DNA from 3 places in the Rhodococcus sp. NPDC057297 genome. Region 3 is predicted to be linked to each of the others. Evidence: riboswitches for the same ligand, from Rfam matches in the RefSeq annotation. Region 3 holds a riboswitch; each other region holds the start of a gene.
What was found. A riboswitch is a leader RNA that binds a small molecule or an ion and turns the genes downstream of it on or off. The one in region 3 is predicted to bind cobalamin.
Positions count from the first base shown of each region.

Region 1 (7,649 bases), on a different contig from region 3:
GAGCGCGTAGAACGCGAACCCTTTGGCCGCGAAGTGCTCGGCGAGGTGTTGCTGGAAGAAGTAGTCGGTGTACCCGTGCACGTAGATCACCGCGCGGCGAGCAGAATCCGTCCCCGACGGTTGATACCGCACGAGGGTCGCTTCGACCGTCCCCTCGCCGTCGGGGTCGTCGCCGAGCGCGATGGTGGTCTGTTCGTAGCCGTCGCCGAGGACATCGGGCACCCAGGTAGTCACAGATCACAACTGTAGTAGGAGCGTCGGGCGGCATACGAGGAGCACAATCGGAGCAGGGCTTTTCAGGCGCGTCGAATCGGGTACGTACGGACGGGTAACGTAACCGCCACCGAAAAGTAGACAGTCGAAGCAGTCAGTCGCCGAGCGAGAACTCACGGACAAGGAAGTCGATTCTCCAGTGTCAAAAGAACAGCAGGTCAAGACCGACGTGGTTCTCGTCGGCGCCGGAATCATGAGCGCCACCCTCGGGGCTTTGCTGAAGCAGCTCGAACCCGAGTGGTCGCTGGACGTGTACGAGCGACTCGACGCGGCCGCTGCCGAGAGCAGCGACGCGTGGAACAACGCAGGTACCGGTCACTCCGCTCTGTGTGAGCTGAACTACACCCCGCAGAACAAAGACGGTTCCGTCGACATCGCCAAGGCGCTGAACGTCAACGAACAGTTCCAGGTGTCGCGTCAGTTCTGGGCGCACAGCATCGAATCCGGCGTGCTGAGCGACCCGAAGAACTTCATCAACCCCATTCCTCACGTCAGCTTCGTCCACGGCGAGTCGAACGTGAAGTACCTTCGCGCTCGATACGACGCACTGGCGTCGAACCCTCTGTTCGAGGGCATGGAATACATCGACAGCCCGGACGAGTTCACCCGGCGGCTGCCGCTGATGGGCGCGGGCCGAGACTTCTCCGACCCCGTCGCGTTGAACTGGAGCGACGAGGGCACCGACGTCGACTTCGGCGCGCTGACCCGTCAGCTGCTCAACTACATCTCCGGGTCCGGGGGCACGGTCCACTTCGGCACCGACGTCACCAACATCACCAAGCAGTCCGACGGCACGTGGAACGTGAAGATCGCGAACCTGCGGACCGGTGAAAAGAAGACCGTCAACGCCAAGTTCGTCTTCGTCGGAGCAGGCGGCGGTGCCCTGCATCTGCTGCAGAAGTCCGGGATCAGCGAGATCAAGGGCTTCGGTGGGTTCCCCGTCAGCGGCGAATGGCTACGTTGCACCAACCCCGATCTCATCGCCCAGCACTCGGCGAAGGTGTACGGCAAAGCGTCCGTCGGCGCGCCGCCGATGTCGGTGCCGCACCTCGACACTCGCGTCATCGGGGGCAAGCCGGGACTCCTCTTCGGCCCGTACGCAGGGTGGTCGCCGAAGTTCCTGAAGCAGGGCAAGTTCACGGACCTCCCCAGCTCGGTCAAGCCGGGCAACCTGATGTCCATGCTCGGCGTCGGTGTGACCGAGCTCGGCTTGGTGAAGTACCTCGTCGGCGAACTCGCCCAGTCGGCAGCCGATCGCGTCGAGACCCTGCGTGAGTTCGCGCCCCAGGTCGTCGGCAAGGACTGGGAGCTCGTCACGGCCGGTCAGCGTGTGCAGGTGATTCGCAAGAAGGGCCGCGGCGGAGTGCTCGAGTTCGGAACGGCCGTCATCAACGCGGCCGACGGCTCCATCGCGGGTCTGCTCGGCGCGTCGCCGGGTGCGTCCACCGCGGTGCCGGCGATGCTCGATGTGCTGCAGCGCTGCTTCGGTGACCGTTACGACGGTTGGCAGCCGAAGCTGAAGGAAATGGTGCCGTCCCTCGGCAAGAAGCTCGCCGAGGACCGGGCGTTGTTCCGCGAGGTCTTCGATTGGACGTCGGCTCGCCTCGAGCTCGGGCAGACCACCCAGGTCGCACAGCCCAGCGGCGTGTGATAGCAAGAGCTGATGACTACGCAAGCGGCTGCCCTCAAGCGTTCCTGGGCTCTGGACCTGTCCAACAAGACGTTGTACGACCTGTTGAAGTTGCGTGTCGAGGTTTTCGTCGTCGAGCAGGCGTGCGCCTACCCTGAGCTCGACGGTCGAGACCTCCTCTCCGAGACGCGGCATTTCTGGCTGGAACGAGACGGCGAGGTCGTCTGCACGTTGCGCCTGCTGGAAGAGCACGACGACGGTGAGAAGGCATTTCGTATCGGCCGGCTCTGCACGCAGCGGTCCGCGCGCGGACAGGGCCACACCACTCGCATTCTGCGCGCAGCGCTCGCCGAGGTGGGCTCGGCGCCGTGCCGCATCAACGCACAGAGCTACCTCGTCGACATGTACGCCAAGCACGGATTCCTTCCCGACGGGGAGGAAGTGCTCGAGGACGGAATTCCGCACACACCCATGCGTCGCGGGGGCGGAACTCCGTGGAGCGAGGCGTAACCTCACCGGTCGTCGAACGATCAGGAAGTTGATGCGGGGAAGTCCTGTGTGAATCAGGCACGGTCCCGCCACTGTGTAGGTGCTTCGGTCCCGTGGGGCCGAAGCGCCGAAGTCAGATCACCGCACAACTTCGCAGCAGGCCCGCCGGACCGGCGGGCCGTCACCTCTCCGGCGCGGAGTCCGCCGGGACGAAGGAGTTCTCTCGTGCAGCAGCCCGGCTATCCGTTCAGTGCGATCGTCGGCCAGGAGCAGCTGCGGTTGTCCCTGATCCTCTGCGCAGTGCACCCCGGTATCGGCGGCGTGTTGGTCCGGGGCGAGAAGGGGACCGCCAAATCCACCGTCGTCCGGGCGTTGGCCGCTCTGCTGCCCGCCGTCGACGACGAGGGTGTCACCAGGCCTGCACGGCTCGTCGAACTGCCCGTCGGTGCAACCGAGGATCGCGTGGTGGGCTCGCTCGATCTCGAGAAAGTGCTGCGCGACGGCGAACGTGCGTTTCAGCCGGGCCTGCTCGCCGCGGCGCACCGTGGAGTGCTCTACGTCGACGAGGTCAATCTGCTGCACGACCACCTCGTCGACGTCCTGCTCGACGCAGCGGCGATGGGCCGCGTGCACATCGAGCGTGACGGTGTGTCTCATTCGCACCCAGCCCAGTTCGTGCTCGTCGGAACCATGAACCCGGAAGAGGGAGAGCTTCGTCCTCAGCTGCTCGACCGGTTCGGACTGGCGGTCGAGGTCACCGCGTCCCGCGATGTCGACACCCGGATGAACGTGGTGAGGCGGCGACTGAACTACGAACAGAACCCCGAGAAGTTCGCGGCCGAGTACTCCGACTCCGACGCGGAGATCGCGCGGAAGATCGTGCACGCCCGGGCGGCACTGGCCGACGTGGTGCTCGACGACACCGAGCTGCGCCGAATCGCCGCTCTTTGTGCCGCTTTCGACGTCGACGGTATGCGAGCCGACCTGGTCGTGGCTCGCACGGCGACAGCGCACGCCGCCTGGCGCGGCGCCGACGCCGTCGACGAATCCGATGTCCGGGTCGCTGCAGAACTCGCACTGCCGCACCGGCGTCGGCGAGATCCCTTCGACGAACCGGGTATCGACGAGTCGGCCCTCGACGACGCGATGCGGGATGCCGCCGAGCAGGCGGAGTCCTCCGCCGAGTCGGATCCGGGACCCGACGACGACGGTGGCGGAGACGACGGTGGCGGAGACGACGGTGGCGGCGAACCGCAGCCCGATCCCGGGCCACAGTCCGGCACATCGTCGACGGACAAGCCCGACGCCCCCGAGAGAAAACCGGGTGAGCGGGACGCCGCAACACCCGGCGAGAAGTTTCGTGCGCGATCGATCGAGGTTCCCGGCGTCGGGGAGGGAGCCCCGGGTCGTAGGTCCAGGGCGCGCTCCCCGCAGGGACGCGTCGTGCGGTCGACGACGGAGCCGGGCAAGGGACTGCACCTCGTGGGGACACTGTTCGCTGCCGCGGAGTCCCAGGTCGCGCGAGGTCGACAGTCCGGCCGATTCGTGTTGCAGCCTTCCGATCTCCGGGGTGCGGTGCGTGAAGGCCGCGAAGGCAACCTCATTGTCTTCGTCGTCGATGCATCCGGTTCCATGGCGGCACGGGATCGTCTCTCCGCGGTGACCGGTGCAGTTCTGTCGTTGTTGCGCGATGCGTACCAGCGCCGAGACAAGGTCGCGGTCATCACCGTTCGAGGCCGGGACGCGGAGCTGGTGCTGCCCCCGACATCGAGCGTCGACGTCGCCGCCACACGGTTGCGAAGGATGAAGACCGGCGGCAGGTCACCGCTCGCTCAGGGCTTCGTCACAGCCCGGGACGTCGTGCTCCGTGAGAAGGTCCGCGACCCTCTGCGCCGTGCACTCGTCGTGGCGATGACGGATGGGCGAGCGACGGGCGGACCGGATCCGGTGGGCCGCGCGCGCACAGCGGCATCCCGCATCGCGGGTGATCACATCGGCTCGGTCGTCGTCGATTGCGAGTCGGGAATGGTCCGGCTCGGATTGGCCGCCGATTTCGCCCGCCACCTGCGCGGCGGGTACGTACGTCTGGCCGATCTGTCGGCCGAGCGCGTCGCCGCTGTCGTACGCGCGGCCGCATAGGAAGGCGAGAAGCATGCCTCGAGGAGTTCCTCTTCCCGGATCGGTACCGCAGGACGGATTGACCACCCGGCAGCGTCGCAATCAGCCGGTCCTGGCCGTGCACACCGGGCCGGGCAAAGGGAAGTCGACCGCTGCGTTCGGGATGGCGTTGCGCGCATGGAACCAGGGTTTCGACGTTGGTGTGTTCCAGTTCGTGAAGAGCGCCAAGTGGAAGGTGGGGGAGGAAGCGACTTTCAAGATGCTCGGCGAACTGCACGAATCGTCGGGTGTCGGTGGCGCGGTCGAATGGCACAAGATGGGCGAGGGCTGGTCCTGGACCCGAAAGAAGGGGTCCGAGGTGGACCATGCCGCGGCCGCCGCCGACGGGTGGGCGGAGATTGCGCGCCGGCTGTCGGAGCAGGAACATCGGTTCTACGTACTGGACGAATTCACGTATCCGTTGAAGTGGGGATGGGTCGACGTCGCCGAGGTCGTCGACGTCCTTCGGAGTCGGCCGGGTAACCAGCATGTCGTGATCACCGGCCGTGATGCACCTGCAGCGCTGATCGAGGCAGCCGATCTGGTCACCGAAATGGCCAAGATCAAGCATCCGATGGATGCGGGCCGCAAGGGCCAACGCGGTATCGAATGGTGACCACCTCCGTTCCCGCCGTCGTCATCGCCGCTCCGGCATCCGGGAGCGGAAAGACCACGGTGGCAACGGGTCTGATGGGTGCGCTGCGCGGCGCCGGGCGTCGTGTCGCACCGTTCAAGGTCGGCCCCGACTACATCGACCCCGGCTACCACGCCCTCGCGACCGGACTACCGGGCCGCAATCTCGACGCGGTCATGGTCGGCGCCGAGCGCATAGGTCCGCTGTATCGACACGGAAGCGCGGGCTGCGACATTTCCGTCGTCGAAGGTGTCATGGGCCTGTTCGACGGAAAGATCGACATGTCCGGTGGCGGCGCCGCCACAGCCGAGGGCTCGACTGCAGCCGTCGCTGCCATGCTCGGCGCGCCGGTCGTGTTGGTCGTCGACGCGCGCGGCCACAGTCAGAGTCTTGCCGCTGTGCTGCACGGGTTCTCGACGTTCGACACGTCCGTTCGCATCGGTGGAGTGATCCTGAATCGAGTGGGAAGTCCTCGCCACGAGGAGGTGCTCCGCCAAGCGTGCGACCGTGTCGGCGTGCCGGTTCTCGGGTCGCTGCCCCGGATGGCGGAACTGGCCGTGCCGTCCCGGCATCTCGGACTGATCACCGCGCTCGAGCACGGAGGCCGGGCACGGGCGGCCGTCGATGCGATGTCCGATCTCGTCGCCGCGCACGTGGACATCGCCGCAATCGTCGCCCTGGCTCGTTCGTCGGTGCAGGATCATTCGTGGGACCCCGCGGCCGAGGTGGGCACCAGAGACGAGGCACGCCCCGTGGTGGCCATGGCAGGGGGACCCGCGTTCACCTTCGGTTACGCCGAACACATCGAACTTCTCCGGGCTTCGGGAGCCGATGTCGTGGTGTTCGATCCTTTGACGGACGGACTACCCGACGGCACGGCCGGCGTCGTCGTCCCTGGCGGTTTCCCGGAGGAGCACGCCGAACAGTTGGCGTCGAACACTGCGTTGCTCGCCGATGTCCGCGCCGCGGCAGGCCGCGGCATTCCGATCCACGCGGAATGCGCCGGGCTCCTGTACCTGGCGCGCAAACTCGACGGGCACACGATGGCCGGAGTGCTCGACGTCGAAGCACGTTTCGGAACGTCGCTCACTCTCGGCTATCGCGACGCGGTGGCGCTGGAGACGTCCGTCCTGTTCGACGCCGGGCAACGCGTCAGCGGCCACGAGTTCCATCGGACCAGGCTCGTGGATCCGGCGCCCTCGGCCGATCTGCATTCCGCGTGGGGGTGGCGGAACCCCAGCGCTGCGGCAGAGCGGGCATTCGTGCAGGAGGGATTCGTGCATGGTGGCGTGCACGCGTCGTACCTGCACACGCACCCGGCGGGAAGTCCGGATTCGGTCCGTCGTTTCGTCGGTGCCTGCGCAACATTCTCCGCCGGGCGTACCCACGGGACCAGAGCAGGCGCGTGACACCGGTGGCCGTGTACGTGGTCGTAGGTATCGGGGCGACGTCGACGGCATCGGTGTCGGATTGCCTCGCCGTCCTGGATGACGTCGTACCGACGTCGTTCACGATCGGGGCGTTGTCCACGCTGGCCTCGAAGGAGATTCAGATGCTGCCCGTCGCCGCGTCCCTCGGTGTGACGCTGCACCTGTGGTCCGCGGAGGAACTTGCGGCGGTGACGGTCACCGAACCGTCCGTTCGGACGCAGGCCGCCACCGGAACGCCGAGTGTCGCCGAAGCGGCGGCGCTGCGCGCGGCCGGAGGACGACTCGTACTCGCGAAGACCAGCGCGCGCGGTGTGACCGTCGCTGCAGCGCTGCTGTGACCGGCCACAGTAGCGCGTCAGGCGGAGTCAGGGCATCGTGTTAACGATGACGTCTTCACCGCTCGTACTCGGTCCTCTCGTCCGCTATGTCGGTGCGCACGATGCGACGTTCTGGTTCGAGTTCGACAGGCCGGGAACCGTCCGAGTCACCACCGATACCGGCGTGCACGGTGAGGCTTCGACGTGGGGCGTTCACGGTCACCACTACGCGCTCGTCGCGCTCACCGATCTGCCTGCCGACACCGCCATCACCTACGACTCGACGTTCGACGGCCGCGTCGTCTGGCCCGAACCGGGTGCAACCGCGGCAATTCATACCATCGACCGGCACGGTCCGGTGACCTTCGCATTCGGATCCTGCAGGCGCGGAGACAATTACAGCGACGAATCCCTCCAGCGAATCGGCGCGGATGCGCTCGCGGGCCTCGGCACCCGCATGGCCGGGCAGGGACCGGAGGAATGGCCGCAGGCGCTGCTCCTGCTCGGCGACCAGGTCTATGCCGACGACCCGTCGCCGGAGATCATCGAGAGGTTGCGCGCTCGACGAGCCGCGGGCGACGGCCCGGCGAGTGCCCGCGACACCGACGCGGCCGACGAGATCTGCGACTTCGAGGAGTACTCGTGGCTCTACCACGAGTCGTGGGGAGTCGAGCCGGTCAGGACACTGCTCGCGAGCGTGCCGTCGTGCATGATTCTCG
Region 1 covers NZ_JBHUZE010000004.1:141,376-149,024, forward strand. Annotated here, with positions in the region: gene ACFULT_RS14095 (alpha/beta hydrolase) at 1-234, opposite strand, end outside; gene mqo (malate dehydrogenase (quinone)) at 413-1,924, shown strand; gene ACFULT_RS14105 (GNAT family N-acetyltransferase) at 1,937-2,413, shown strand; adenosylcobalamin (AdoCbl) riboswitch at 2,424-2,575, shown strand; gene ACFULT_RS14110 (magnesium chelatase subunit D family protein) at 2,618-4,531, shown strand; gene cobO (cob(I)yrinic acid a,c-diamide adenosyltransferase) at 4,545-5,165, shown strand; gene ACFULT_RS14120 (cobyrinate a,c-diamide synthase) at 5,159-6,592, shown strand; gene ACFULT_RS14125 (cobalamin biosynthesis protein) at 6,589-6,951, shown strand; gene ACFULT_RS14130 (alkaline phosphatase D family protein) at 6,998-7,649, shown strand, end outside.
Region 1: it holds a riboswitch for cobalamin, as region 3 does, so the genes downstream of both, ACFULT_RS14110 (magnesium chelatase subunit D family protein) here and metE (5-methyltetrahydropteroyltriglutamate--homocysteine S-methyltransferase) in region 3, are expected to answer to the same signal.

Region 2 (7,649 bases), on a different contig from region 3:
GCCTCGCGTTCGAAGCCAACCCGCACGATATTGCCTGTGCCATCGTCGAACCCATTCAAGGCGAGGGCGGCGACAACCACTTCCGGCCGCGGTTCCTGCAGAAACTACGGCAGCTGTGCCATGAACACGACGCACTGTTCGTCGTCGACGAAGTGCAAACGGGTGCCGGAATGACAGGCACCGCCTGGGCTTTCCAACAGCTCGGCGTCGTACCCGACGTGGTGGCGTTCGGAAAGAAAGTCCAGGTGTGCGGAGTCATGGCAGGCGGCCGCGTCGACGATGTCCCGAACAACGTCTTCGAGGTCTCGTCGCGCATCAATTCCACCTGGGGTGGCAATCTCACCGACATGGTGCGGGCTCGTCGCATTCTCGAGGTGATCGAGTCCGAGAACCTGATCGAGCGCGCCGGTGCGCTCGGTGAACGCGTGCTGGGACGGATGCGGGACATCGCGACGCGGCACGCCGTGGTGACCGAGGTACGCGGCCGAGGTCTGATGTGCGCCTTCACCCTTCCCGACGCCACCACCCGCGACCGCCTGATCGACGACCTCCGCGAGACCGAGCACGTCCTTGCTCTCGGATGTGGCGGAAGCTCGGTCCGCTTCCGGCCGGCACTGACGATCAGCCAAGCGGACCTGGACCGAGGACTCGACGCGGTGGAGCGGTGTGTAGCACGGCTTCAGGAACACCGAACCTAGATGGGAGCGGTACTTTCGGCCCAGGGTCCGGTGGTCACGTAGCGGCCGACGGCCCAGGCTCGGTCGGCCGGGGGCACGACGGCGTCGACGACCTTGCCGTCCTGGTAGTAGCTCCGGTGGTCGATCAAGCCGGAGTCGACGGCATCCTGCCAAGCAGCGGTCGGTCCTTCGCCGAACCAGAGCCACGGGGTGATGTCGTCCATGACGACGACGGTGTCCGTGGTGCTGAACGCGCGCGCGTCCGCCAGGTCCGCACGCGCGCCGTCCAGCGAATGGTCACCGTCGACGAACACGACGTCGAAGCGCACGTCGGGATTCGAGCGGGCGTACTCGGTGACGGTGGAATGCGAATCTCCCCGGATCAAGGTGTGTCGGCCCGGGAACAGTTCGTCGATGTGAGCTTTGGCGGCATCGCTGTACTCGTATTCGGCCAGATCGAACGACACGACCGTGACCGTCGGCGACGCGGACAGGAAGGCCCACGTCGAAAAGCCTGCGTTGAAGCCGATCTCGCAGATCAGCTCCACGCCGTCATCGGCCGCCAATGAACTCAGATAGGCAAGCTCCGCCTCGTCGGCGCCGTACTCGAACGGCTGGCCTGCAGTGACGGTGCGTTTCACCATCGCCTCGAGCTCACTCAATCCCACATCGACCTCCGTCTCGATTCGTGTCTCGCCAGTCCACTACCCCCAACGCCGCCAACCGAACCCCCGCTTTGCTCCTGAACACCTGGTCATCCCGACGGGCCGAGCACGCCGACCCGTCACCGAATGGTGCTCGCGCGGCGCCGACCCGTCGCTGTACGTCAACGTCGGGCTGGGTTGGATCAAGGATCGGTTCGCGGGAGTGCGACCACTTCCGGCTGTGCAGGAATCCGAGCCGATAGTAAAGTTCCCTTCGCGAAAGACCGACCGGTCTCTACTTGGAGGGAAGTTCGATGCCGTACCTCGGCCTGATCATCATGATCTTGTGGGTGTTCTGCCTGATCGACGTCATCACCGCCGACGAGGGCGGTGTACGGCACCTACCCAAGATGATGTGGCTGCTGTTGGTCATCTTCATCCCGCTCGCCGGATCCATCGTGTGGCTTCTGGTGGGACGGCCCGTCGACGGTGGAATCTGGGGCGGAGCAGGCGGCGGAAGTTCGGCTCGACGCAGCAACTCGCCGTATCCCGAATACGACACGCGCCCCGGCCGGGCAACAGGAACCACGGCCGAAGCCGACGAGGAATTTCTGCGTCAGTGCCGGGCCCGCGCCGAGGAACAGCGTCGTAAAGCTCGCGGCGACGGCGCCTGACGGCGGGGTCATCGAACAGCTCTTGTGACGAGTGGCTTGTAGGTGACCTGCGGATACGTGCCGGTCTCGTCCAATTCCACCGCCGCCCGCACGTGGTAGACCTCCTGCACCAGCTCCTGGGTGATCACGTCCGACGGCCTGCCGACGGCCACGACTTCTCCTGCTTGCAGCACCACGATGCGATCGCAGAACATCGACGCCAGATTCAAATCGTGCAATGCGATGAAACTGGTCAACGGCAGGCCCGAAATCAACGCCAGGATGTCGAGTTGGTGCTGGATGTCGAGGTGGTTGGTGGGCTCGTCGAGCAGCAGTTCGGTCGGTTCCTGCGCCAACGCACGAGCGATCTGCGTGCGTTGACGCTCACCGCCGGACAGGGTGTGCCACAACCGATCCGCCTTCGACGTCATCCCCGTGTCCGTCAGGGCCTTGTCCACGGCGATGTCGTCGGCTGCCGAATCTCCGCCGAGCAACCCGTGATGCGGGATTCGACCGAGTCGCACCACGTCGCGCACCGCGATGTCCACCTCGGTGTCCGAATGCTGATCCACCATCGCCACACGTCGAGCGATCTGCTTACGCCGCATCGACGCCATCGGCGCGCCGTCGAGCGTGACGTCACCGGAATCGGGTGAGACGATTCCCGCCAGAATCCGCAGCAGCGACGACTTACCGGACCCGTTCGGTCCGATCAGCCCGACGGTCTCACCCGGATGCGGACCGAAATCCACTCCGTCGAGGATCTGGTTGTGGCCGCGAGACCACCGCACGGATGCGGCCTCGATCGTCATCTCGTCCTCCGCATTCTGAAGAGAATCACCGCGAACGCAGGCACGCCGATCAGCGCGGTCACCACGCCCACCGGAATTTCCTGCGGCTGGAACACCGTGCGGGCGATCGCGTCGACCCACACCATGAAGATCGCGCCGACGAGCACCGTCGTCGGCAACAGGCAACGATGCCGGGCGCCGACCAGGAACCGCGCCGCGTGTGGCAGAACCAGTCCGACGAATCCGATCGCTCCGGCGGCACTGACCAACGTCGCGGTGATCAACGCGGTGATGACCAACAGCACGATCCGAATCCACTTGACTGACACTCCCAGCGACGCCGCGGCGTCGTTGCCGAAGGTGAACGCGTCGAGCGCCGACGAATACAGCAGGCACACGACGATGCCGATGGCACAGACGATCCCGCACATCATCACATCACCCCAGTCGGCGCCGCCCAGGGATCCGAGCAGCCAGAACAGAACCCCTCGTGTCTGTTCCGCGTCGGCCGACGAGATGACGATGAACGACGTCAACGCCGAGAACAACTGCGTCCCAGCCACTCCGGCGAGCACTACCCGATCGGTGCCTCCCCCGGCACCGGCGGCGAGCAGCATCACCAGCAGAAACGAGAACACTGCGCCGACGAACGCGCCCGTCGACAACGAGTACATGCCGCTGCCGATTCCGAGGACAGCGACCAGCACCGCGCCCGTCGACGCACCGGACGAGATGCCCAGCACGAACGGATCGGCCAACGGGTTACGCAGCAGCGATTGCATGATCGCGCCGCACAGAGCCAGACCGGCGCCGCACACTGCGGCCAGCAGCGTCCGCGGGAGCCGAAGCTCCCAGACAATTCCATCCTTGATCCGGCTCACGCCGGAACTTCCGAACCCCATGTGCTCGAACGTGATTCGGTAGACATCGGCCACCGACAGATCCGCCGGTCCGATCGTGATCGCAACTGCAATCGACAGCACCAGAACGACGGAGCCGATCAGCAGCAGCGGAAGCAGAAAGCTCCGCCGTACCGACGGCTCCGCCTGGGGCACGGTCAATTCGCCAAGCCCCAGCCCTGCAGCGCAGCAGCGACCTTCTCGACGCCGTCGACGGTGCGGATCGAAGGATTCAGATCCGCCCCGTTCACGACGATGTAGCGCTTGTCGGTCACGGCAGGAAGGCGCTGGGTCACCGGGTTGGTCTCCAAGAACTCGATCTTGGAATCCAAGGCGTCACCGGCCAGCGACCGGCGGCTCAAATCGGCGAGCACGAACGCCGTCGGGTTGCGGTCCGCCACCGACTCCCAGCTGACCTGCGGCCATTCGTCGGTGGTGTCCGAGTAGATGTTCTCCGCGCCCACCGAATCGGTGATGATGCCCGACGACCCGCAGCACCCCGCCATGTACGGCGTCGCAGTGTCGGCGAACCAGTAGACCAACGAGGTGCCCGACGCATTCAACGTGCCCGACGCCTTCTCGAACCGCTCCTGCAGTTCGGCGACGAACTCCTCACCGCGCTCGGACACGTCGAAGATGGCCGCGAGATCACGAACCTCCTGGTAGACGGATTCGATCTCCAACGGCTGAGTACGAGCACCATCCGAATTGACGCTCTCGTCGGTCTTGCCGTTGCAGTCCGTCGGCGACAGGTAATTGGGCACACCGAGCTGCTCGAGCTGACCACGCTCCGCCACCCCGCCAGGCCCGAGGGTCCCGCCGAACGACGCCGACACGAAATCCGGCTCGGCGTCGAGCACCACCTCCAACGACGGCTTGTTGTCCGCCAAACGCGGAACACGCTCGTTGTCCGCCGCCAGGTTCTCCCGCACCGGATCCGTCCACGTCGCCGACCCGACCATCCGATCCGCCAAACCGAGACTCAACAGAATCTCCGTCGACCCCTGATTCAGCGACACCGCTCGCTGCGGAGGCGCATCGATCACCACCTCCTGACCACAGTTGAAGATGGTCAACGGAAAATTGCCGGACGATTCCTGCACCGCCTCCGACTCGGAACCGGAAGAACAAGCAGACAGAACAAGAGCTGCTGACAGCACAGCAACACCAAGGGGGACACGAATAGCCATGAGGTGGCGCAAACTTCCTACTAAGGGCCCTGTTCGCGGAGCCGCGGGACATACGCTGCAACAGGCAAGCGATCGGACTCCCACACTCGTGGTCACCGTTGCGCGTCAGTCCCGGATTCACACCGGATTCCCTCACCCGTCACACAGATCACCACACAAGCGACCCTGGGGTCACTTTAACCCCCCTTGACGTTTCCCCTCGACCCGGTCGTTCAGCTCTCGTCTTGTTCCCGGACCGAACGTGGCCCCTGTTCGTGAACCGAACGTGGCGTTCGGTCAGTCAGACTGACTGAAATCCGCTTTCGCTCCTGCAGAAGGCATGATGGGGGCCGTGGATTTGTCCGTCGGCCGCCCGATTTCCGACGCCGAAGCCGACTCGCGGTGGGCCGCCTGGTCACCCTTCGATGTGGCGGAACGACTGGCAACCGTTCGAGCACCGTGGTGCATCACCGCGGGATGGGCGCTCGAGCTGTTCACCGACGACGCGGCTCGCGTTCACAGCGACGTGGAGATCGGTGTGCCGGCACATCGGTTCGGCGAGATATCCCTGGCGCTCGACGGTTACGAGTGGGATGTCGTCGGGGACGGGCGGTTGTGGCCGTATCCCGACCATCTGGACAGTCACTTCCAGACGTGGCTGCGCGACGACGCCGGCACCTATCGGCTGGACGTCTTTCGCGAACCACACGCCGGGGACCACTGGGTGTACCGACGTAACCCGGCGATCTCCCTGCCGTACGACGTCATGATCCGGCACACCTCGGACGGCGTCCCCTATTCCACACCCGAAGTGGTGTTCCTGTTCAAGGCCAAACACTGTCGGGCACAGGACGAACTGGACTTCCGTCGCGTCCTCCCCCATCTCGACCAGGCAGTGCGCGCACGTCTGCAGTCCTGGCTTCGACCCGTCCGCCCCGGACACCATTGGATCGGAATACTCGACGCTTCGCCGTGAAGCGAACGCGGTGTTCGATCAGTCAGACTGACTGAAATCCGCTTTCGCTACTGCAGGGGGCGCGTTCGATTCGGCGGGAACCGCGCCTGGGAAGGTACTGCGCCCGGCGATGACGGTGATGAGAGCTCCGATGACGAGTAGGCCCGCGAGGGCGATGACGTCGGCGATGGAGGCCCTGTCGACGACGATTCCGCCCACGAGGGCTCCCGAGGCGATGGCCACCTGGAATGCGACGACGTAGACGGCCGAGGCGCGGTCGGGGTCGGCGCGCGTGGTGTTCAGGACGGTCGACTGCAGGCAGACCGGGACGGTGGTGAAGGCCAGACCCCACAGTCCGATGCCCAGGACAGTTAGTGCGGCAAGGGAACCCGGGGCGGAAAGCATGGTTGTCCACAGCAGTGCCAGTGCGGCCAGAACGACGGACAGTGCACCGATGGTGGATCGCCTCGGCCATCGATCGAAGGTTCTGCCGACGATCCAGATTCCGACGACTCCGCACAGCCCGTACAGCAGCAACATCACGGTCAGGATCGTTCCGACGGAACCGAGGCCGCGGTCCACGATCAACGAGAAGTAGGTGTACGCGACGAAGTGGCCGAGCACTGCGAGAAATGTTGCGACACAGATCATCACCAGGGATCGGTCGAGTACGCGCACGCGGACTGTCGGGCCGGAGCCGACGTCAGCGACCTTCATCGTCGGCAGAACCGCGAACAGTGTCACCGCGATGATCGCCGCGACCACACCGATGCACACGGCCGCTGTGCGCCAGCCGAGCCACTGGCCGAGTGCAGCGGTCAACGGATTGCCTGCTACCAGCGCCAACGACGTTCCGGCGTAGACCGTCGCGATGGCCTTACCTTTGCGTTCGGGGGCGACGAGCGAAGCCGCGACCGGTGCGACCACTGCCCAGAACACACCGTGCGTCGCAGCACAGACCATTCGGGCTATGACCAGCATGGGGTACCCGATGGCGACGGCAGACAGAAGTTGCGACACGGCGAGTGCACCGACGGTCACCACGACCACCGTTCGACGCGGCCACCTGCGTACGAACGTCATCAACGGCATCGTCATCACTGCGACTCCGTAGGCATAGAACGTCAGCAGCAGGCCGACGCTCGATTCGCTGACCCCCATGTCCGACGAGATCTCCGGGAGCAGCCCGACGGGCAGAGTCTCGGCGGTCACGTAGACGAAGGCCGCGGCCGCGAGAACCAGAAGCTTGACGAGAGATCTACCGTCACCCATGTTGTGTATCGTTACACATGCCGTCGAGGAACGCTAGGGTGAACCCATGCAACCCCGCCCGACCATGGCCGACGTCGCCGCCGCCGCGGGCGTGTCCACGATGAGCGTCTCCTACACCTACAACCAACCCACTCGCGTCTCAGACACCACCAGGACGCGAGTCCTCGCCGCCGCGGAGCGCCTCGGATACACCGGCCCGCACACGGGCGCACGGTCGCTGCGCAGCGGCAAGACCAACAACGTGGGCGTCGTCCTCACCGAGAAACTGACGTACTCGTTCGAGAACCCCCAGGCCCGCGCTTTCCTGACCGGAATCGCCGAGGCCTGCCTCGACACCGACTCCGGACTCGTGCTGTTACCCAATGGAGGCCGCTCCCAGCCGAATTCGCCGGCGAAGGCCGATCTGGAGCGCATACGCGGCGCTCAGATCGACGGGTACGTGTTGTGGACCACGGTGTCCGACGACCCGATGCTGGACGTCGTGATCGGCACCGGCAAGCCCGTCTGCATCCAGGGCGGGCCTATCGTCCCGGGTGCGGCAATCATCGGAATCGACGACTCCGCAGCAGCGTTCGCCGTCGGGAAAGAG
Region 2 covers NZ_JBHUZE010000001.1:220,216-227,864, forward strand. Annotated here, with positions in the region: gene lat (L-lysine 6-transaminase) at 1-698, shown strand, start outside; gene ACFULT_RS01055 (class I SAM-dependent methyltransferase) at 695-1,345, opposite strand; gene ACFULT_RS01060 (PLD nuclease N-terminal domain-containing protein) at 1,636-1,995, shown strand; gene ACFULT_RS01065 (ABC transporter ATP-binding protein) at 2,004-2,786, opposite strand; gene ACFULT_RS01070 (FecCD family ABC transporter permease) at 2,783-3,820, opposite strand; gene ACFULT_RS01075 (ABC transporter substrate-binding protein) at 3,823-4,767, opposite strand; cobalamin riboswitch at 4,900-5,025, opposite strand; gene ACFULT_RS01080 (hypothetical protein) at 5,177-5,809, shown strand; gene ACFULT_RS01085 (MFS transporter) at 5,828-7,060, opposite strand; gene ACFULT_RS01090 (LacI family DNA-binding transcriptional regulator) at 7,107-7,649, shown strand, end outside.
Region 2: it holds a riboswitch for cobalamin, as region 3 does, so the genes downstream of both, ACFULT_RS01075 (ABC transporter substrate-binding protein) here and metE (5-methyltetrahydropteroyltriglutamate--homocysteine S-methyltransferase) in region 3, are expected to answer to the same signal.

Region 3 (7,649 bases):
CCGTGTCCACCGGAGCCGTCAACCTCGGACAGGGTTTCCCCGACACCGACGGACCCGCGTCGATGCTCGACGCCGCGAGAGGCGCCATCGCCGACGGCTTCAACCAGTACTCACCCGGGCCCGGATTGCCCGTTCTGCGCGAGGCCGTCGTCGCCGACAGGCAGCGGCGTCTGAGTGTCGAGTACGACCCGGCAACCGAAGCGCTGATCACCGTCGGCGCCACCGAGGGCATCGCAGCCACCATCCTCGGACTGGTCGAGCCCGGCGAAGAGGTCCTGCTCATCGAGCCGTACTACGACTCCTATGCAGCTGCCATCGCGCTGGCCGGCGCGCGTCGCAAGACCGTCTCGTTGGTACCGGACGGCACCGGATTCGCTCTCGACACCGACGCCTTGGCCGCCGCGATCGGCCCGAACACGAAACTGCTCGTGGTCAACACACCGCACAACCCGACCGGGACCGTACTCACGCACGCCGAGCTGACGCGGATCGCCGAAATCGCCTGCGAACACGATCTTCTGGTCCTCACCGACGAGGTCTACGAACGACTGACCTTCGACTCCCCCGACTCGTCCGGGCGGTCGACGAGATCCACCCATACATCGCTCGCGTCGCTTCCTGGGATGTTCCAGCGCACGGTCACCGTGTCCAGCGCCGCAAAGACGTTCAACGCCACCGGCTGGAAAACCGGCTGGGCCCTGGGACCACGTGAGCTCATCGATGCAGTGCGCGCCGCCAAGCAGTTCATGACCTTCGTCGGCGGAACTCCGTTCCAGCCGGCCGTCGCACACGCCTTGAATCACGAGGACGCATGGGTGGAGAATCTTCGCACGTCCTTGCAGGCAAAACGAGATGTTCTGTCCTCCGCACTCACCGCCGCCGGGCTCGACGTCAAAGCAAGCGACGGAACCTATTTCGTGTGTGCGGACATCTCGTCGGTGGGCGGAGTCGACGCGCTGCAGTTCTGCCGAACCTTGCCGGAAAGGATCGGGGTCGCGGCCGTGCCGGTCAGCGCCTTCGTCGACGATCCGAGGCCCGCCTCCGGGCCGAGCAACTGGACGACGCTGGTGCGATTCGCATTCTGCAAGAAGGACGACGTGCTCGCCGACGCCGCGTCCAGGCTCCTCACGCTGTGATCGCATGAGTGCCCGTACGATTCCTGCCGAGTTCATCGCCAAGGCGGTCGTCCTCGCCGAGAGCGGCGGCGTCGACCTGTCCTACCCGATAACGATCGCCGGGATCGACCGGTCCTCGCTGAACGATCCGAGCAAGCGACTGACCGCCGAGCAGGTCACGCTGTTCACCCAGGCTGCATGGCAGGTCACCGGTGACGAACTGTTCGGACTCGCGTCGATGCCGCTGCGGCGCGGCAGTTTTCGAGTCATCTGCCTGACCTTGATTCACTGTCCCGACCTCTCCGCAGCCTTGAACCGCATGTCCGAAACGACCCGAGTACTGTCCGGAATGCCCCCGATGCTGATCACGGGCGATGACTCGACGACGCGTCTGACCATCCCCCCTGCCGACAACAGTCACCTGCCCGAGCAGGCGCGGGCAGCTGCGGGTCGACTGCTCACAGATTTTCGGATGGTCCTGGTACACCGTTTCGCTGCTTGGCTCATCGGAGGACGAGTCAAACTGCATTCAGTCGAACTACCGTACGACCTCGACGATCCGTCCACCGGCAAGCTCTACGACCGAATGTTCGGCACGAGAGTCACTTTCGGAGCCGAGGTAGCCGCTCTGGAATTCGACAATTCAGCGATGCGAGCACCCATCGTGCAGACCGAGGACACCCTCGCCGAGTACCTCCGCGAATCCCCCAACCTCCTGTTCACCGCCCGCGACTACGACAGCACCGCGTCCGCACAAGTCCGCCGGGCACTCGAACTCGGCCTGCAGGGCCAGGCACCCGGCACCGACGACATCGCGGACATGTTGACCGTCAGCACCGCCCATCTGCGTCGCCTACTGCGGCAGGAAGGTACCTCCGTCAACCAGATTCGTGAGGAGGTCCTACGGGACGCCGCCGTCTCCGGACTGAGCCGCGGCGACTCGGTGGACGACATCTCCAACAGGCTGGGCTTCTCCGAACCCTCCGCGTTCCGCCGAGCCTTCAAACGCTGGACAGGGCAAACCCCCGGCGCCTACCGCTGACCCTCCCTGTCAGGACACGCAGAACTCGTTACCCTCGGGATCGGTCATGGTGATCCACGTGCTCGGACCGACCTGACCACGGTGCGAGATCGCGGCCCCGGCGTCGACCAGCTTCTGAGCGATGGCCTCGCGTTCGTCACCGACCCTGATGTCGAAGTGAAGACGATTCTTGACCGTCTTCGGCTCGGGAACGAGTTGGAAGAGAACACGCGGGGTTCCGGGAGTGTCCGGATCGAAGATCGCCGCGCCGATCTTCCAGACCAGGTTGCCCTCGAACACCACGGCGTCCTCCCGCCTGGCGTGACCCGCCGCGATCAGTCCCTCGATGAATGCACTGTCCGTGGGTTCGACGATCCATCCCAGGGCCTCGGCCCACCATTTCGCCTGCTCATGAGGCTTCCCACTGTCCACCGTGACCTGAAATTCGTATCCCATGTGCACACGATAGGCCGATGCACCGACACGCATACGCCGGTCAGGCGACGTTCTCCGCAGCCGCGTTCAACGCAGACGCAATATCGTCCAGAACGACGGGAATGGTCAGCACGGTGAGTCCACCGAACGCGAAGTTCTTCTCCACCGAGAAGCTTTCGGTCGAGGCGGTTCGTCCATCGGCGACGACGGGCAACTCGGCGATGACCGGTTCCGCCAGGAACGCGGCGAGTGACGGCTTGTCGTACGCGACGACGAAGAGGACGTCCGATGCGATCGCCGACGCCTTCTCGTAACTGAGGTCGAAGTACACGGCCTCGGCGTCGTCTGTCGGATCGGACTGCTGAATCGACTCCTCGTTGACCAGACCGAGTTGCTCGAGGAACTCCACTCGCACGTCGTCGTCCTTGCTCACCGAGAACACACCGGGCTCGTTCGGCAGGGCGACCGTGATCGACTTGTCCTTCAGCGCGGGGTATTTCACCGCGACCTCCGCGATGTTCTTCTCCGTATCCGCGACGACCGCGGCCGCTTCGGCCTGCTTGCCCAGGGCCTCGCCTGCAATCGTCACCTGCTCTTGCCACGAGGCGGTCCACTGTCGCTCCGGATAGGCGACGACTGGCGCGATCTCAGAAAGCGCGTCGAACTCGGCCTGGCTGATACCGGAGTAGGGCGCGAAGATCAAGTCGGGTTCGGCCAGGGCGAACTGTTCGATCGGGGCCTGGCCGGTGCCGTCTCCAGCCAACAATGTGGGAGTCGCGGCGCCGAGTTCACCGAGAGCGGTTCGATCCCACGGCAGCACGCCCTCGGCGTCGGCGCCGTAGCTTTCACCGACGAATGCTGGCATCGCGACCGGCACCACACCCAAGGCCAGCAGAGCATCCTGGTTGGACCAACCCCAGGTGGCAACGTGAGTCGGGGCCGAGTCGATGGTGGCGCTTCCGAGAGCGGAGTCGATGGTGACAGGAAACGAACCCGCCGCCGCGGCCGACCCGGTCGCTGCCAACGTCTCGGTGTCGGCCGACGAGTCACCGGAATCGGTACTGCATCCGACCAGCGCCGTTGCCATCGACGCAGCAACCAGGAACGCGGTGATACGACGCGTCGGCGAACCTATGTACATCGACAGGACCCTCCGAGAGTTGGTTTAGGTTCACTAAAGTAGCACGCCAGGAAGGGTCACCTAACCTCGTAACAGCCACCTCCTTATGGGTGGAACATACGTTCGAAAACCGCTACGCTGTGCCGATGAGCGTGGAACTTCAGGGCTCGCTGTTCACCGATGACGAGGAGCAGTTCGGCCCCCTCGGATCGACCGTGAGCAGGCGGGCACTGTCGAACGGCGCATGGGTGGACGTGCGGCCGGGGTGGGTCGGTTCGATCGACTTGTTCGCCCGTCTCGTCGACGGGGTGGACTGGCGGGCAGAGCGGCGTCAGATGTACGACCGTGTGGTCGACGTACCTCGCCTGGTGCGGTTCTACTCCGACTCCGAACCGTGGCCGGACTCGTCGTTGAACGAAGCCAAGACCGCTCTCGACGCACACTACGGCCCGGAGCTGGGCGAGACGTTCACGACAGCCGGATTGTGTTATTACAGAGACGGATCCGACAGTGTGGCGTGGCACGGCGACAACATCGGCCGCAGCGCCACCGAGGACACGATGGTCGCCATCGTCTCGCTCGGCGCCACCAGGCAACTGATGCTGCGCCCCCGTGGAGGCGGAACATCGCTGAAATTCACACTGGGACATGGCGATCTGATCGTCATGGGCGGCTCGTGTCAGCGCACCTGGGAGCACGCCGTTCCCAAGAGCACCCGCGCGACCGGACCACGCATCAGCGTGCAGTTCCGGCCGCGCGGTGTCCGCTAGCCGCGACGAGTCTCGACGGCAGCAGCCAGCACATCGAGTTGTGCCGCAGTGGTGTCCCAGTCGAGGCACGCGTCGGTGATGGACTGGCCGTAGGTCAGGTCCTCCTTGTGTCCGAGAGTCAGATCCTGACGGCCCGCGACGAGGAAGCTCTCGAGCATGACACCGACGATGCCGTGCTCACCCTCGCCGAGGCGTCGGGCAACGTCGGTGACCACGTCGACCTGCTTGTTGTGGTCCTTGCGGCTGTTTCCGTGGCTGGCGTCGATGACGACGCGCTCGGGGAGCGACGACTTCCGCAGACGCGCGACCGTATCGGCGACGGATTCTGCGTCGTAGTTCGGTCCGTCGGTGCCGCCGCGCAGGATGACGTGGCAGTCCGGGTTGCCGGTGGTGCGAATCAACGCGGCCTGGCCGTCCAGATCGGTGCCGGGGAAGACGTGACTCGACGCCGCCGCACGGGTGCCGTCGACCGCGACCTGGATGTCGCCCTCCGTCGAGTTCTTGATGCCGACGGGCATCGACAGCGCACTGCACAGTTGCCGGTGAACCTGGCTGGCCGCCGTCCGGGCTCCGATCGCGCCGTAGCTGACCAGGTCCGCGATGTACTGCGGCGTGATCGGGTCGAGGAATTCACACCCGACGGGCAGTCCGAGCGCGGAAATGTCGACCAACAGCTGACGCCCCACGCGCAGTCCGGAATTGATGTCGAACGAGCCGTCGAGGTGCGGATCGTTGATCAGACCCTTCCAGCCCAGCGTCGTACGCGGCTTCTCGAAGTAGACGCGCATGACGATGTGCAACCGATCGCCCAGCTCGGACGCTTTCTCGGCGAGCTTGCGCGCGTACTCCATCGCAGCCTCGGTGTCGTGCACCGAGCACGGCCCGACCACCACGATGAGACGGTCGTCCGCGCCGTTCAGAATGTCGACCACACCGGCGCGGCCGCGACGAACCGTCGACGACACCGCGTCGTCGGCGGCGTGCTCACGTCGTAGTAACGACGGCGCCACCAGCGGGCTGATGCTGATGGTGCGCTGATCGTCCAACGACGTATCGGTAGGGGTGACAGCTGTAGTCATGAGAAATCCTTTTCGATTCTCAGACCGGCCCTCGGAGAGCTCCACGCACGCTTCGAGCCGGTCTGCATCCGGCTCGTGGGGTGGGGTCTCAGCGCATGGCGTCGCTGGCTGACCCACCCGGGGCCGGCCTGCTAAACCAGAAATACGTGCGCTGCATGGAACAGACGGTAGCACGCCTGTCCCCGGGGGCATGCGCGGCACTATGCTCATGCGTGCAGTTGGTTCGCCCAGCGGTCGTGAGGAGCCCCGAAGACCACGGACGGCGACGCAAGAGGGAACCCGGTGAGAATCCGGGACTGTCCCGCAGCGGTATGCAGGAACGACCGCCGTCATATGCACTGGAGAAGCCTCTCTGGGAAGCGACGGCCAGTAGGTGCGGCCTCCACCCGAGGACCGCGTGCTTGCGAGTCCGAATACCTGCCTTCTGTGCTGCGCACGCCGTGCGCAGCGGTTCACCGCCCCGTGGAATGGGCGAGTCGACCTGCAGCTGGTGTACGTACATGGGCTCGGTCGTCTCGCGCGCTCGGTGGTGATCCACCCACGTGTGACGTACATGGAGAAATGCCAGTGACATTCGAATTCACCGCCACGATTCTCGGTTCACCCCGGATCGGACCGCGACGCGAGCTCAAGCGCGCAGTCGAGTCCTACTGGGCAGGCACGATCGACGCTCCCGCACTGGAATCGGTGGCCAAGAGCCTCCGTGAGGACACCTGGACGGCGTCGAAGAACGCCGGTCTGGACTCGATTCCGGTGGGCACGTTCAGTTACTACGACCAGGTTCTGGACACGGCGGTCATGTTGGGGGCGCTTCCCGAACGCGTGCTGGGCATCGAGAGCGAACTCGATCGCTACTTCGCGGCCGCTCGCGGCACCGAATCTGTTGTGCCTCTGGAAATGACGAAGTGGTTCGACACCAATTACCACTATCTGGTGCCCGAGATCTCATCCGACACCACGTTCACCCTGCACCCCGAGAAGATCCTCGGCGAGCTGGAAGAAGCGCGGACGCTGGGCATTCCGGCACGACCGGTTCTGGTCGGCCCGGTGACGTTCCTCCTGCTCTCCAAAGCCGTCGACAGCACTGCGCCGCTCCTGGACCGCCTCGAGGAGATTCTGCCGCTCTACGCAGACCTGTTGACGCAGCTGGCCGGCGCAGGAGCCGAGTGGGTTCAGATCGACGAACCCGCGTTGGTCGCGGACCGGACGCAGGACGAGATCTCCTCGGCGAAGCGCGCGTACGACTTCCTCAGTGCACTGGAGACCAGGCCGGCGATCCTGTTGGCGTCGTACTTCGGTGATCTGGGCGACGCGCTCCCCGTGCTCGCATCGACCGGCATCGAGGGGTTGTCGATCGATCTGACCGCACCGGGCACCGTGGAGCAGCTCGCTTCGGTACCGGCTCTGGTGAACAAGCGCATCGTCGCGGGCATCGTCGACGGCAGGAACATCTGGCGTACCGATCTGGACAAGGCTCTGGCCACGCTCGCCAGTCTGCTCGGTAGCGTGGGCGCCCTCGCGGTGTCGAGTTCCTGCTCACTGCTCCACGTTCCGTACACGCTCGACGGTGAGACCGACATCGTGGACCCACTTCGCTCCTGGTTGGCCTTCGGTTCCGAGAAGATCTCCGAGGTGACCGTGCTGGCGCGTGCGTTGAGGGACGGAACCGATTCCGTCGCAGCCGAATTGCAGGAGTCGCGCGCCGCGCTCGCGAGTCGTCGCACCGACCCGCGCCTGCACGACGCCGCCATCCGCGCCCGGCTCGCCGCAGGTGTCTGCGTCGATCGCAGCCCGGCCGACGAGCGACGCCCGGCCCAGGCCTCGCGGCTGAACCTGCCGTCCTTGCCGACGACGACGATCGGCTCCTACCCGCAGACCACCCGGATTCGCGTCGCCCGCGCTGCCGTACGCAGGGGGGAGATCGACGACGCCGAGTACGTACGTCGTATGCAGTCGGAGATCGCCGACGTGGTTGCGCTGCAAGAGAACATAGGTCTCGACGTTCTGGTGCACGGAGAGCCGGAGCGCAACGACATGGTGCAGTACTTCGCCGAACAACTGAACGGTTTCGCAGCGACGGCGAACGGGTGGGTGCAGTCCTACGGATCG
Region 3 covers NZ_JBHUZE010000002.1:83,062-90,710, reverse strand. Annotated here, with positions in the region: gene ACFULT_RS06285 (pyridoxal phosphate-dependent aminotransferase) at 1-1,136, shown strand, start outside; gene ACFULT_RS06280 (AraC family transcriptional regulator ligand-binding domain-containing protein) at 1,141-2,157, shown strand; gene ACFULT_RS06275 (VOC family protein) at 2,167-2,592, opposite strand; gene ACFULT_RS06270 (ABC transporter substrate-binding protein) at 2,633-3,712, opposite strand; gene ACFULT_RS06265 (alpha-ketoglutarate-dependent dioxygenase AlkB) at 3,838-4,461, shown strand; gene ACFULT_RS06260 (3-deoxy-7-phosphoheptulonate synthase) at 4,458-5,540, opposite strand; cobalamin riboswitch at 5,743-5,980, shown strand; gene metE (5-methyltetrahydropteroyltriglutamate--homocysteine S-methyltransferase) at 6,108-7,649, shown strand, end outside.